Regions from separate parts of the Myceligenerans halotolerans genome, predicted to be linked through region 2. Evidence: riboswitches for the same ligand, from Rfam matches in the RefSeq annotation. Region 2 holds a riboswitch; each other region holds the start of a gene.
What was found. A riboswitch is a leader RNA that binds a small molecule or an ion and turns the genes downstream of it on or off. The one in region 2 is predicted to bind thiamine pyrophosphate.
Positions count from the first base shown of each region.

Region 1 (4,175 bases), on a different contig from region 2:
GAGTACCCGGCGCCGTCCGTCGACATCCCGCCGCACGTGCGCGCCGCCGCCGAGGCCGCCGCGCACGCCGGCGACGACGAGCCGCGCCGGACCAAGACCGGCAAGAAGCGCCGCACCTGGGCCGACGCCTTCCTCGACACCGGCAAGCGCGACCTGTCGGCCGCCGGTGGCGACGCCGCCGCCCAGCTCCTGACCCGGCTCGACGAGCTCGACCGCCGCACCGGCGAGGACGTCGCGCAAGCCCGGGCCCGCGCCGACGCCGCCGCGGAGACGGCCGACGCCGCGCGGCAGGGCCTGGACGAGGCCCGCGCCGAGACGCGCGAGGCCCGCGAGACCGCGGCCGCGCGGATCGACGACGTCGAGCAGCGGGTCACCGCCACCACCGACGCCACCGAGGCTGCGGACCGCGCGATCGCCGGCCTGCGCGAGAAGACCGAGGCACAGCGCGACGAGCTCGCCCGCCTGGCGGTATCGCTGGCCGACGCCGAGAAGTCCGCCACCGCCGCCCGCGACGCGGCGGCCGGTGCGGCGAAGAAGGCGGGCACGGCCACCGTCGTCGCGGTCGTCGCCGTCGTGCTGGCACTGGCCGCCCTCGGAGCGGCGTTCGCCCTCTGAGACGAGAGGCGGCCGGCGCACCCCGGGCGGTGTTCGCGCTGGCACCTTCATCGCCATGGCGCCCCTCGACGACTCCCCGCGGCACGCGGCGCACAGGCCTCAGCGGATGGCCTGGGATCCCCGGCCCCTCATCGCGGACCTCAAGGCCGGGGTCCAGGCGCAGCTCGCCCGGACCGACGACCCGGACACCGGACACCCGGGCGACGCGACGGTCTCCCAGCCCACCGTCGACGCCGGCATGAGCGACCCCGCGGGAGCCGACGGCGCCCGGGTCGGCGGCTCCGCGATGGTGCACGCCCCCACCCCGTCCGAGAGCAAGGACCGCAAGCACCTGCGCCGCGCCGCAGAGGCAGCCGAGGCAGCCGCCGCCCAGGCCGCCGGCGCCGCGTCCCAGGCGGCCATCACCGCCGAGCGGGCCCGGGCCGACGCACGGACCGCCCGCGAGGAGGCCGCCGCGGCACATGCGGCGGCCACCTCGGTGGTCGGCGAGCTCGCCGCCACCCGCGAGGAGGTCACCGTGCTGCACCAGGCGCTGGAGCAGGTCCAGGCCCGCGCCCGCCGCGACGTGCTCATCGCGTGGATCGCCGCCGGGGCCGCCCTGACCGCCGCGGCCGCCGGCCTCCTCATCGGATAGCGGACGGCGGGCGGGTCAGGACTCCAGGGCTCGCGCGCGGACGCCCGCGGCGTCCCAGAGCATGCCCAGGTGGTCCACCGGGCCGTGACCGCCCGGGCCGCCCACCCGCAGACTCTCGCCCCGGGCGATGGCCGCACGCAACCACGTCGTCGCACGCCGCAGCGCCTCGGGCCACGAGCCGGTCACGACCCGCAGCGTCGCCAGCGCCGAGGACAGGGAGCACCCCGTGCCGTGCGTGCTGGTGGCCACCAGGCGCGGCCCGCTGACGCCCGCCACCTCGCCGTGGGCCGAGACCAGCGCGTCCGGCGTGTCGGACGCGAGCAGGTGGCCGCCCTTGGCCAGGACCAGCACGTCGTGCACGGACGCCACCTCGCGCGCCTGCGCGAGCGCCTGCGCCCACGTGACGGCCTCGGACCCGCCGGTGAGCACGGCCAGCTCGGGGATGTTCGGGGTGACGACGTCGGCCAGGGACAGCAGGTCCCGCAGCGCCGCCTCCGCCCTCGGCTCCAGCAGGCGGTCGCCACTGGTGGCGATCATGACGGGGTCGAGCACGACGACGGGCGGGCGGACGCGCTCGAGCCAGACGCCGACGACGTCGGCCGCGCACGCCGTGCCCAGCATCCCGATCTTGACCGCGTCGACCTCGATGTCGTCGCTGACGGCGTCCAGCTGCTGGGCGACGAACGCCGCGGGCGGCGTGTGGACCGCCCGCACGCCCTGGGTGTTCTGCGCGGTCAGGGCCGTGATCACGGCCATCCCGTAGCCGCCGTGGGCGGCGATCGACTTCAGGTCCGCCTGGATTCCCGCCCCGCCCGACGGGTCGGATCCGGCGATCGACAGCACGCGCGGGACTCTCATGACGCCACCGCCGGCTCGCCCGCCGCACCCACCGCCGTCGCCGTGGCCGCAGGCAGCGGCATGGCCGTCGTCATGACCGTGGCCGGGAGACGATTCCCTGTTGCGCGCATCTCGACATTCCCTTCGCCGGCACTACCTGGATCAGGTTCGACGGGTGTGTTCTCAGCTGCCACGATTGCAGCACCCCGTGTCGATTTCTTTCCTAGTTTACGCAGCAGAAGGCTGGTTTGTCGACAAAAGTCCGGCTCGGCGCCGTGTCCGATCCATCACACCAGGGTCACGTGCACACCCGTACCGGGGCAAGCCCGGCGTCGTCACGCGCCGGCCCGGGCCAGGACCGCGCGGGCATGGCGCAGGACGGGCTCGTCCACCATCACGCCGTCCAGCGCGAACACCCCCGCGCCTCCCCCGGCCTCGTGGTCCGCCGCCGCGAGGATCCGCTCGGCACGCGCCACCTCCTCCGGGGTGGGGGCGTAGGCGTCCCGGATGACCCCGACATGCCTCGGGTGGATGCACGCCGTGGCCGCGAAGCCGGACGCGACGGCGTCCACGGCCTCCGCGCGCAGGCCGTCGAGGTCGTCGATGTCCAGGTGGACCGCGTCGATCGCCTGCTTCCCGGCCGCGCCCGCGGCCAGCAGGACCGTCGCCCGGGCATGCCGCGCCACGTCCCGGTACGCCCCCGGATCCCGTTCCCCCGGGCCGAACCGGCTGGACGTACCCCCCAAGGAGGCAACCAGGTCCTCCGCACCCCACATGAGGGCCACGACGCCCTCCCGCCGGGCGAGCGCGACCGCGTCCACGACACCGGCCGCCGTCTCGCACAGCGCCACGACGTCCAGCCCGTCCAGCACCGGCAGGCTCGCGTCCGCCTTGGCAACCATGACCGTGCGGAACGGCGTGGCCCGGACCGCCGCGAGATCGAGCTCGTGATCCGGAGTCCCGGGCGGGTTGACGCGCACGATCGTGCGCTCGGGCGCGAGAGCGAGGGCCTCGTCGGCCCCCGGCTCGCCGGAGCCGCCACGGGACGCATCCCTGCCGCGGGAACCGCCGACCCTGCTGCTACCCCGTGCCGCGCGGCCCGCCGCGACGAGGGCCTCGCGCGCGGCCGGCCGCGCCCCGGGCGCGACGGCGTCCTCGAGGTCGAGGATCACGCCGTCCGCCCGGGACGCGGCCTTGGCGAACCGGTCGGGCCGGTCCGCCGGGCAGAACAGGAGCGCGGGTCCCGGAATCACCACTGATCCCCCGCGTCCGGCACGTCGCCCGGCACTGCCGAGCCCTGCGCCGGCCCGCCCCCCGCTTCCGCGGCCTCGTGCGCCGCCTGCGTCCAGAACAGGCCGTTGCGCACCGCGCGTGCCACGACGACGTCGTCCTGGTTGCGGCCCACGTGCTCCAGCGTGACGATCCCCTGGCCCGGCCGGGAGCCGGAGGCCCGCTTGGCCACCACGTTCGTCTCGGCGTACACCGTGTCGCCGTGGAACACCGGCGCCGGGAACGTGACCCTCTCGAACCCGAGGTTCGCCACGAGCGTGCCGAGCGTGACCTGCCACGTGGACAGGCCCACCATCGTGGACAGCGTCCACATCGAGTTCATCAGGCGCTGGCCGAACGGCTGGGTCGCCGACCACGCCGCGTCCAGGTGCAGCGGCTGGCCGTTCATGGTCAGCGTGGTGAACTGGACGTCGTCGGCCTCGGTGGCGGTGCGGCCGGGCCGGTGCAGGTACCGGTCCCCGATCTCCATCTCCTCGAAGTACCGCCCCCGCTGGAGGATCTCGCGGCCCGGTGGCCGCTCCGTCGTCGGCTCCGTCACTGCAACCCCATCTCCCGGGCCAGCACCATGAGCTGCACCTCCGTGGTTCCCTCGCCGACCTCCAGCACCTTCGAGTCCCGGTAGTGCCTGGCCACGGCGTTCTCGTTGAGGAAACCGTACCCGCCCCAGATCTGCGAGGCGTCGCGCGCGTTGTCCATCGCTGCCTCCGACCCGATGAGCTTGGCCAGCGACGCCTCCGCCTTGAACGGGGCACCCGCCACGAGCTTCTGCGCCGCGTCCATCCACGCCAGCCGCGCCGAA
Region 1 covers NZ_BAAGRL010000021.1:183,424-187,598, forward strand. Annotated here, with positions in the region: gene ACYVK5_RS14335 (hypothetical protein) at 1-615, shown strand, start outside; gene ACYVK5_RS14340 (hypothetical protein) at 671-1,249, shown strand; gene thiD (bifunctional hydroxymethylpyrimidine kinase/phosphomethylpyrimidine kinase) at 1,265-2,107, opposite strand; TPP riboswitch at 2,208-2,305, opposite strand; gene ACYVK5_RS14350 (HpcH/HpaI aldolase/citrate lyase family protein) at 2,422-3,342, opposite strand; gene ACYVK5_RS14355 (MaoC family dehydratase) at 3,336-3,845, opposite strand; gene ACYVK5_RS14360 (acyl-CoA dehydrogenase family protein) at 3,911-4,175, opposite strand, start outside.
Region 1: it holds a riboswitch for thiamine pyrophosphate, as region 2 does, so the genes downstream of both, thiD (bifunctional hydroxymethylpyrimidine kinase/phosphomethylpyrimidine kinase) here and thiC (phosphomethylpyrimidine synthase ThiC) in region 2, are expected to answer to the same signal.

Region 2 (4,175 bases):
GGACCGGGCCGCTGCCGCCGCGGGCCGGGCCTCCGGAGAGGACCGGCCCGTCGTCACGCGCGCATGGGGACCGATCACCTGGGGGATCGGTCCCGTCGAGGTGACGAGCCAGGTGGTGAGCTTCCAGCGGCGCCGGCTGCCGGACCTGCAGGCGCTCGGGACGGAGGCCCTCGACCTGCCCGAACGCACTCTGGGCACGACGGCGGTCTGGTGGTCGGTCCCGGACTTCGTGCTGCGGGCCGCCGGCGTCGGTCCTGAGGAGACGCCCGGGGCTCTGCATGCGGCCGAGCACGCCTCGATCGGGATGCTGCCGCTGCTGGCGACCTGCGACCGCTGGGACCTCGGCGGGGTCTCGACGGAGCTGCATGCCGATACCGGACAGGCCACGGTCTTCGTCTACGACGCGTTCCCGGGCGGGGCCGGCTTCGCCGAGCGTGGCTACCAGCTCGGTGCGACGTGGCTGCGTGCCACCCGCGACGCGATCGCCGGGTGCGGGTGCTCGGACGGCTGCCCGGGCTGCGTGCAGTCGCCGAAGTGCGGCTCCTACAACTCCCCGCTGGACAAGGCAGCCGCGGTGCGCCTGCTGGACGCGGTGCTGCCACACGCACCGTAAGCCGGTGTGCGCCGCCGGCGATTCGCACCGCCGGAGCTGTGGTCGGCAGTCCGTCGTGTGATCGGCAGTTCAAGCTGCCGATCACACGACGGACTGCCGACCACATCAGCCCCGCCCTGCACCAGAGCAGGGGCCGCGGCTACTTTCCTGGCGTTCGACGCGAGATGTGCCCAGAATGTGTCACATGCCCCAGTTGCCTTCCTCAGAGGTCCTGGCCGACACGACCGTCCGCCTTTCCACGGGCTCTGTGCGGCGCCGGGCCGTGACCTGATGATCCTCATCATCCTCGGACTCGGCGTCGGCGTGGCCGTCTTCGCCGTGATGAACGGCTGGCCGTTCCCCGGGCTCGGCTGGTAGCCGGGTTCCGGCCCCGTCCGGCCAGCGGGACGGTTCGCCGCCCATCCGGGTCGCCGCCGCGCCGTCGGACGGGGGTGCCGTCGGACGGGGGTGCCGTCGGACGGGGGTGCCGGGCCCAGTCGGACGAGGGCGCCGGGCCCTGCCTGACCAGAGGCCCGGCACCGCCTGTCAGCTCGAGGCGCCGACCTGGGGGTCCGGGAGGTAGACCGTGCCGCCCGCGGCGAGGAACTCCTCCGACTTGGCCGCCATGCCGGCGCGGGCCTCGGCCTCCGTGAGCGCGCCCGGCGCCGCACCGGCAATCACCTGCTGTTCGGCCGCGCCGCCGAACTCGTCGCGGATGTCCTGCGAGATCTTCATGGAGCAGAACTTCGGCCCGCACATCGAGCAGAAGTGCGCCGTCTTGGCGGCCTCCGCCGGAAGCGTCTCGTCGTGGAACTCCTGCGCGAGCTCCGGGTCGAGCGAGAGCGCGAACTGGTCGCGCCAGCGGAACTCGAATCGGGCCTTGCTCAGGGCGTCGTCGCGCTCACGCGCACCGGGGTGCCCCTTGGCGATGTCGGCGGCGTGCGCCGCGATCTTGTAGGTGACGACGCCGGTGCGCACGTCGTCCTTGTTCGGCAGGCCGAGGTGCTCCTTGGGCGTGACGTAGCAGAGCATCGCGGTGCCGTACCGGGCGATCTCGGCGGCGCCGATCGCCGAGGTGATGTGGTCGTAGCCGGGGGCGATGTCGGTGACGAGCGGGCCGAGCGTGTAGAACGGCGCGCCGTCGCACAGTTCCTGCTGCCGCTCCACGTTCTCCCGGACGAGGTGCAGCGGGACGTGGCCGGGGCCCTCGACCATGACCTGCACGTCGTACTCCCAGGCCCGCTTCGTGAGCTCGGCGAGGGTGTCGAGCTCGGCGAACTGGGCGGCATCGTTCGCGTCCGCGATGGAGCCGGGGCGTAGGCCGTCACCCAGGGAGAACGCGACGTCGTAGGCGGCGAAGATCTCGCACAGCTCGTCGAAGTGCGTGTAGAGGAAGCTCTCCCGGTGGTGCGCGAGGCACCAGCCGGCCATGATCGAGCCACCACGCGAGACGATCCCCGTGACGCGGTCCGCCGTGAGCGGCACGTACCGCAGCAGCACGCCGGCGTGCACGGTCATGTAGTCCACACCCTGCTCGCACTGCTCGATCACGGTGTCGCGGTAGATCTCCCAGGTCAGCGCGTTCGCGTCGCCGTTCACCTTCTCCAGTGCCTGGTAGATCGGCACGGTACCGATCGGGACCGGCGAGTTGCGCAGGAGCCACTCCCGCGTGGTGTGGATGGCGTCGCCGGTGGACAGGTCCATCACGGTGTCCGCGCCCCAGCGGGTCGCCCACTGCAGCTTCTCCACCTCCTCCGCGATGGAGCTGTGCACGGCGGAGTTCCCGATGTTCGCGTTCACCTTCACCGTGAAGGCCCGGCCGATGATCATCGGTTCGGACTCGGGGTGGTTGACGTTGTTCGGGATGATGGCGCGCCCCGCGGCGACCTCGGACCGGACCAGTTCGACGTCGCAGCCCTCCCGGAGGGCCACGAACCGCATCTCCGGGGTGATCTCGCCGCGACGGGCGTAGTGCATCTGGGTGACGGTGCGCCCGGGAAGCGCCCGGCGCGGTGGCCGCTGCGTGCCCTTCCATTCGTCCTCGGCGGGGCGACGGCGCCGGCCGTCGTCGGCCGCCGCGGGTGGGCGGCCCTCGTACTCCTCGGTGTCGCCGCGTTCCGCGATCCACTCGGCGCGAGCCGCCGGAAGCCCGTGGTTCGGGTCGCACGCCGGACCGTCGGTCCGGTAGACCCGGACGGGGGCGTTCGGGGTGCCGTCGGGCGACGGCGCGAGGGTGATCTCGGTGACAGGGACCCGCAGGCCGCTCTCGTGGTCGACGTCGTACGCGAGCGTGCGCGAAGGGATGGTGGTCATCACTCTCCAACTTCCTACGCCGGAATTACCCGGTCAGGTTCGACGGTCCGGGCCGCGACAGCCCGATCTCAGCCCTTGCGAGGGCACCCGTGGGATCGAGGGTCACGTTACAACACGTCGGCAGTCGCGCGTCAACTGTGGGGCCGTACATCTTCAGCGAGCGCCACCTGGTTCGCAAACAGGCCTCTGACCTGGGATGATATGACGCCGTGGACGACATGACAGTGCAACGCGTACCCCCAGGGCCGGTTCTCGACGCCTTGCGCACCTACCACTGGCTGCCTGCCCGGTGGGGCTCCGTCCACCCGGTTCTGCTCGAAGCCGCGCTCGATCTCGCCGACGGCGACCCGCGGCGCCTCCGGGTCGACGGCGACGGCACCGTGGCGGTGCTGAACCGACCTGCGCAGCCAGAGGAGGGCTGACACGGTGTGCGCATGACGGGCGTGCCGAGCCGCATCGCACCGTTGCTGGAGATCGTGGAGAAGAGGCTGTACGGTCCTCGTGACAGGCCCTGATACTGCCGCCGACCTGGGGGTTTCCTTCGTGAGTGCTGGTGAGTTCCGGCTGCTGGTGACCGGCGGTGGGACGGGTGGTCACACGTATCCGGCCTTGACGACGGCGCAGGCGTTGCAGGCGCGGCTCGCGGTGGAGGGCGTCGTGGTGCGGGTGTTGTGGGCAGGCGCTGCGGGTGGTCTGGAAGAGCGTGTCGCGCAGGAGGAGGGGATCGAGTTCGCGCCGGTGGCGACAGGCAAGATTCGTCGGGCGTCCAATCCGTTGGCGATGCTGAGCGTGGAGAACATGCGGGACCTGGCCCGGGTGCCGGTCGGTGTGGCGCAAGCGCATGGGGTGGTTTCCGGGTTCCGGCCCGATGCCGTGCTGTCGACGGGCGGGTACGTGGCGGTTCCGATCGGTCTGGCGGCGGCGATGTTGCGGCGGCCTCTGGTGGTGCATGAGCAGACGGTCCGTCTCGGGCTGGCGAATCGTGCGCTGGTGCGCGGGGCGAGCAGGGTGGCCGTGTCCTCGCCCTCCACGCTCGATCTGCTGCCCGAAGGAGCGCGGCAGCGGGCGGTCGTGACGGGGAATCCGGTGCGTGCGGAGGTGCTGTCGGGTGAGGCGATCAAGGCGGTCGACGTGCTCGGTCTCGATTCCTTCGATCCCGGTCTGCCGGTGGTGTACGTGACCGGTGGGGCGCAGGGTTCGGTGCAGATCAACACGCTGATCGCGCAGTCGTTGCCGTGGCTGCTGGGCCGGGCGAACGTGATCCATCAGT
Region 2 covers NZ_BAAGRL010000004.1:365,871-370,045, reverse strand. Annotated here, with positions in the region: gene ACYVK5_RS02555 (DEAD/DEAH box helicase) at 1-613, shown strand, start outside; gene thiC (phosphomethylpyrimidine synthase ThiC) at 1,139-2,905, opposite strand; TPP riboswitch at 2,900-3,004, opposite strand; gene ACYVK5_RS02545 (hypothetical protein) at 3,115-3,327, shown strand; gene ACYVK5_RS02540 (UDP-N-acetylglucosamine--N-acetylmuramyl-(pentapeptide) pyrophosphoryl-undecaprenol N-acetylglucosamine transferase) at 3,449-4,175, shown strand, end outside.

Region 3 (4,175 bases), on a different contig from region 2:
GCCGGCCCGCGCTCGTCGTGAACCTGCCCGGATCGACGGGAGGGGCCCGGGACGGCGCCGAGGTCGTCATGCCGCTCTGGCCGCACATCCGCGACCAGCTCGACGGCGGCGACCACACCTCCGCACCCACGTCGTAGCCCACCCGGTGGCCCACCCGTCGGATGAGGGCCGGTTCTCACGCGGTGTCGACAGCTCGAAGCTGTCAGCCGGTTCGGCGGCGGCGACGCGCGCCTGACAGAGCCGCAGCGGCCCGCGGACAGACAAGGCCGCGGCACACGCCGGAGCGATCAGCCGCCCGCGAACGGCGGGAGCACGTCCACTGTCGTCCCGTCCGGGACCGGAGTCCCGTCCGACGCCGCCCGGGCTCCAGCCACCAGAAGCGTGCACTTCGGCAGGACCTCGCTCAGCCCTGCCCCGTGCCGCGCGGCCAGCTCGGCCCGCAGCCCGCCTGCCGTCGTCGGGCCCGGGACGTCTTCCGTGCCGACACCCGACGCCTCTCGCGCTCCCGCGAAGTACCGCACCTGGATCATGGCGTCCCGGCCTCCGGACGAACCCAGTCACCCGACTTGCCGCCGGTCTTCGCCACGAGGCGGACGTCCGCGAGCGACACCGACTTGTCCAGGCCCTTGACCATGTCGACCACCGCCAGCCCGGCGACCGACACCGCGGTCAGCGCCTCCATCTCCACACCGGTGCGGTCGGCGGTGCGGACGGTGGCGGAGATGTGGACGCCGTCGTCGGTGACCTCGAGGTCCACCACCGCACCGTGCACGCCGATCACGTGTGCGAGGGGCAGGAGCTCGGCGGTGCGCTTGGCGCCCGCGATGCCGGCGATCCGGGCCACGGCGAGCACGTCGCCCTTCGGCACGTCCCCTGAGCGCAGGGCGGCCACGACGTCGGGCGCGCACGCGACGTGACCGGTCGCCGTCGCGGAACGAACGGTGGGCTGCTTGGCGGTGACGTCGACCATGCGGGCCTGGCCCCGGTCGTCGAGATGCGTGAAGGTCACGTGCTCAGCGTAGGAGATCGCGCGCCCGCTCTCACCGCCGTCCGTCCCTGGCGTTCCGCCCCGCTGTCGTCCCGGGGGCCGACCGGCCGGCCCCCGGGACGCGGTCATGACGAGCGAGCCGCCGAACGGGCGGCGATCCGGGCCACCGCCCGCTGCGCGCCGCGCGCGGCGACACGCTTGGCGAGCACGGCCGTCCCGGCGGCGACCGCGGCGAACACGGTCGCCTGGACCATGTCGAGTTCCGGGTCGTCAGGCTTGGTAGGTGCGTCTTTACCGGTGACCTGCTTCCAGATCAGCGCCAGAGCCTTCTGTGCCGCCCATCCGGCGGCGAACGTGAGGGCAATGGTGCCGATCTTCACCGCAAGTGTCGGTTCCGTCTCATTCTCGGCCACGGACCCACCGTATCGGCATCCGTGTCGGACAGCAGAGGTAGGCTGCCGAGAACAACGACAGGGGAGCCCCCGCCACCGAACGACGCGGGCGCTGAGAGTGCGGTTCGCCGCAGACCCTCGAACCTGATCCGGTTAGCACCGGTGGAGGAAGTCGAAAGGACCTTTCATGACCATGTTCCGCCGTACCGCCGTGACCGCGGCGACAGCTGCGTCCGCCGCGGCCGCCCTGCTGCTCACCGGCTGCACCGGGCAGCCCGCCGGCGAGCAGGACGCCGATGCCTCGCCGGCGTCGGACACCGTCACGCTCGTCACGCACGACTCGTTCGCCCTCAGCGACGGCATCCTCGAGGAGTTCGAGGAGGAGAGCGGGTACACGGTCGAGGTGAACGCCGCCGGAGACGCCGGCACGCTCGCGAACCAGCTCGTGCTGACCAAGGACGCGCCGCTCGGCGACGCGGTGTTCGGTATCGACAACACGTTCGCGTCGCGCGTCACCGACGAGGGCGTGATCTCCGGCGACCTCGAGCAGATCGACCAGGGCGACGTCTGCATCAACGCGGACAAGGAGTGGCTCGCCGAGCAGAACCTGGACGCCCCCGAGACCCTCGAGGACCTCGCCGAGCCCGAGTACCAGGGCCTGCTCGTCGTGACGAACCCCGCGACGTCGTCCCCCGGACTCGCGTTCCTGCTGGCCACGTACGACGCGTTCGGGCCCAACGGCTTCGGCGACTACTGGTCGGCGCTGCGGGAGAACGACGTCAAGGTCGTCGACTCCTGGGAGGACGCCTACTACGTCGACTTCTCCGGCGCGGACGGGGAGGGCGACCGCCCGCTCGTCCTGTCGTACGCGACGTCGCCGGCCTACACCGTGACCGAGGACGGCGAGTCGACCACCACCGCGCTGCTCGAGACCTGCTTCCGCCAGGAGGAGTACGCCGGCGTGCTGACCGGCGCCGAGAACCCGGACGGCGCCTGGGAGCTGGTGAGGTTCCTGCAGTCGGAGACGGTCCAGGCGGACCTGCCCGGTTCGATGTACATGTATCCGGCCGACGAGGACGTCGCCCTGCCCGAGGAGTGGGCCAAGCACGCCCCGCTCGCCGACGACCCGTACCAGGTGGATCCGGCGGAGATCGCGGAGCACCGTGACGAGTGGATCGAGGCGTGGACCGCGATCGTGCTGGGATGAGCGCCCGGCGGACGTCCGATCCGCGAGGGTTCCATGCGCGGACGCGTTCACGGGCCCCAGGGGGCCCTCCACTTCGGGAAAGATACGTCCGCGCCTGGTCCCCTGACGCTCCGGCAATCCGCCGAGCGCTCGCCTGGGGCACGGTCGCGCTCATCCCGCTGCTGTTTGTGGGGCTGTTCTTCGCGTGGCCCGTGGCGACGCTGGTGGCGCGCGGATTCGTCGCCGACGGCGCGCTCGACCTGACCGGGTTCGCGGACGTCCTCGGCCGCCCGCGTACCTGGCGCCTGGTCGGCCTGACGCTCGCCCAGTCCCTCCTCGGTACGGCGTTCTCGCTCCTCGCCGGACTGCCCGTCGCGTTCCTCCTGTACCGCCGCGCGTTCCCCGGCCGAGGCCTGCTGCGCGGACTGGTGACCGTCCCCTTCGTGCTCCCGACCGTGGTGGTCGGCGTGGCGTTCCGCAGCCTGTTCGTGCCCGACGGCGCGCTCGGGTTCCTCGGCCTGGAGGAGACCCTGGGCGGGATCGTCGTCGCGCTCGTCTTCTTCAACCTCTCCGTCGTGGTGCGCACCGTGGGCGGGCTCTGGGAGCGCCTCGACCCTCGCGCCGAGCAGGCGGCCGCCGCACTCGGCGCCTCGCCCCAGCGCGTGTGGTGGACGGTCACGCTGCCGTCGCTGGCCCCCGCGCTCGTCTCGGCGGCGTCGGTCGTGTTCCTCTTCTGCGCGACGGCGTTCGGCGTCGTCATGGTGCTCGGCGGCGCGCGGTACGGCACCGTCGAGACCGAGATCTGGGTGCGCACCACGCAGTTCCTCGACCTGCGGTCGGCGGCCGTGCTCTCGATCCTGCAGCTCGTCGTCGTGGCTGCCGCCCTCGCCATCTCCGCGCGCACCCGCAGCCGGCGCGAAGCCGCCCTGCACCTCGTCAGCGACCGCACGTCGGCCCGGCCGCTGCGCTGGTCGCGTGGTGACGTGGCGATGGTGGCGGCTACCGCCGCCGTCGTCGGCGGACTGATCCTGCTACCGCTCGGCGGCCTCGTGCTGCGCTCGTTCCGCGGACCCGACGGCGCTCTCGGGCCGGCGAACTACGTCGCGCTCGGCACCACCGGCGAGCGCGGCGCGCTGACCGTCACGGTCTGGGAGGCGCTCGGCAACTCCCTGCGCACCGCGACATGGGCGTGTGCGATCGCGCTGGTCGTGGGCGGCCTGGTCGCGCTCCTCGCGTCCCGCCGCCCGCGCGGGACCGGAGCCCGCCGGGCGGTGTCCCTGCTGGACGGCTTGTTCATGCTGCCTCTCGGCGTGTCCGCCGTGACCGTGGGCTTCGGGTTCCTCGTCACCCTCGACCAGCCGCTCGGCGTCCAGTACGACCTGCGCACCTCGCCCGCGCTCGTGCCGATCGCGCAGGCGGTGGTCGCGGTCCCGCTCGTGGCACGCACCGTGCTGCCGGTGCTGCGCGCCATCGACCCCCGGCTGCGCGAGGTCGCGGGGACCCTGGGCGCGGGTCCTGGGACGGTGCTGCGCACCGTGGACCTGCCGCTCGCGGCGCGCTCCCTCGGGCTCGCCGTCGGGTTCGCGTTCGCGGTGTCCCTCGGGGAGTT
Region 3 covers NZ_BAAGRL010000057.1:157,009-161,183, reverse strand. Annotated here, with positions in the region: gene ACYVK5_RS24695 (MogA/MoaB family molybdenum cofactor biosynthesis protein) at 1-137, shown strand, start outside; gene ACYVK5_RS24690 (MoaD/ThiS family protein) at 288-530, opposite strand; gene moaC (cyclic pyranopterin monophosphate synthase MoaC) at 527-1,009, opposite strand; gene ACYVK5_RS24680 (DUF4235 domain-containing protein) at 1,114-1,401, opposite strand; TPP riboswitch at 1,451-1,568, shown strand; gene ACYVK5_RS24675 (thiamine ABC transporter substrate-binding protein) at 1,568-2,587, shown strand; gene ACYVK5_RS24670 (ABC transporter permease) at 2,584-4,175, shown strand, end outside.
Region 3: it holds a riboswitch for thiamine pyrophosphate, as region 2 does, so the genes downstream of both, ACYVK5_RS24675 (thiamine ABC transporter substrate-binding protein) here and thiC (phosphomethylpyrimidine synthase ThiC) in region 2, are expected to answer to the same signal.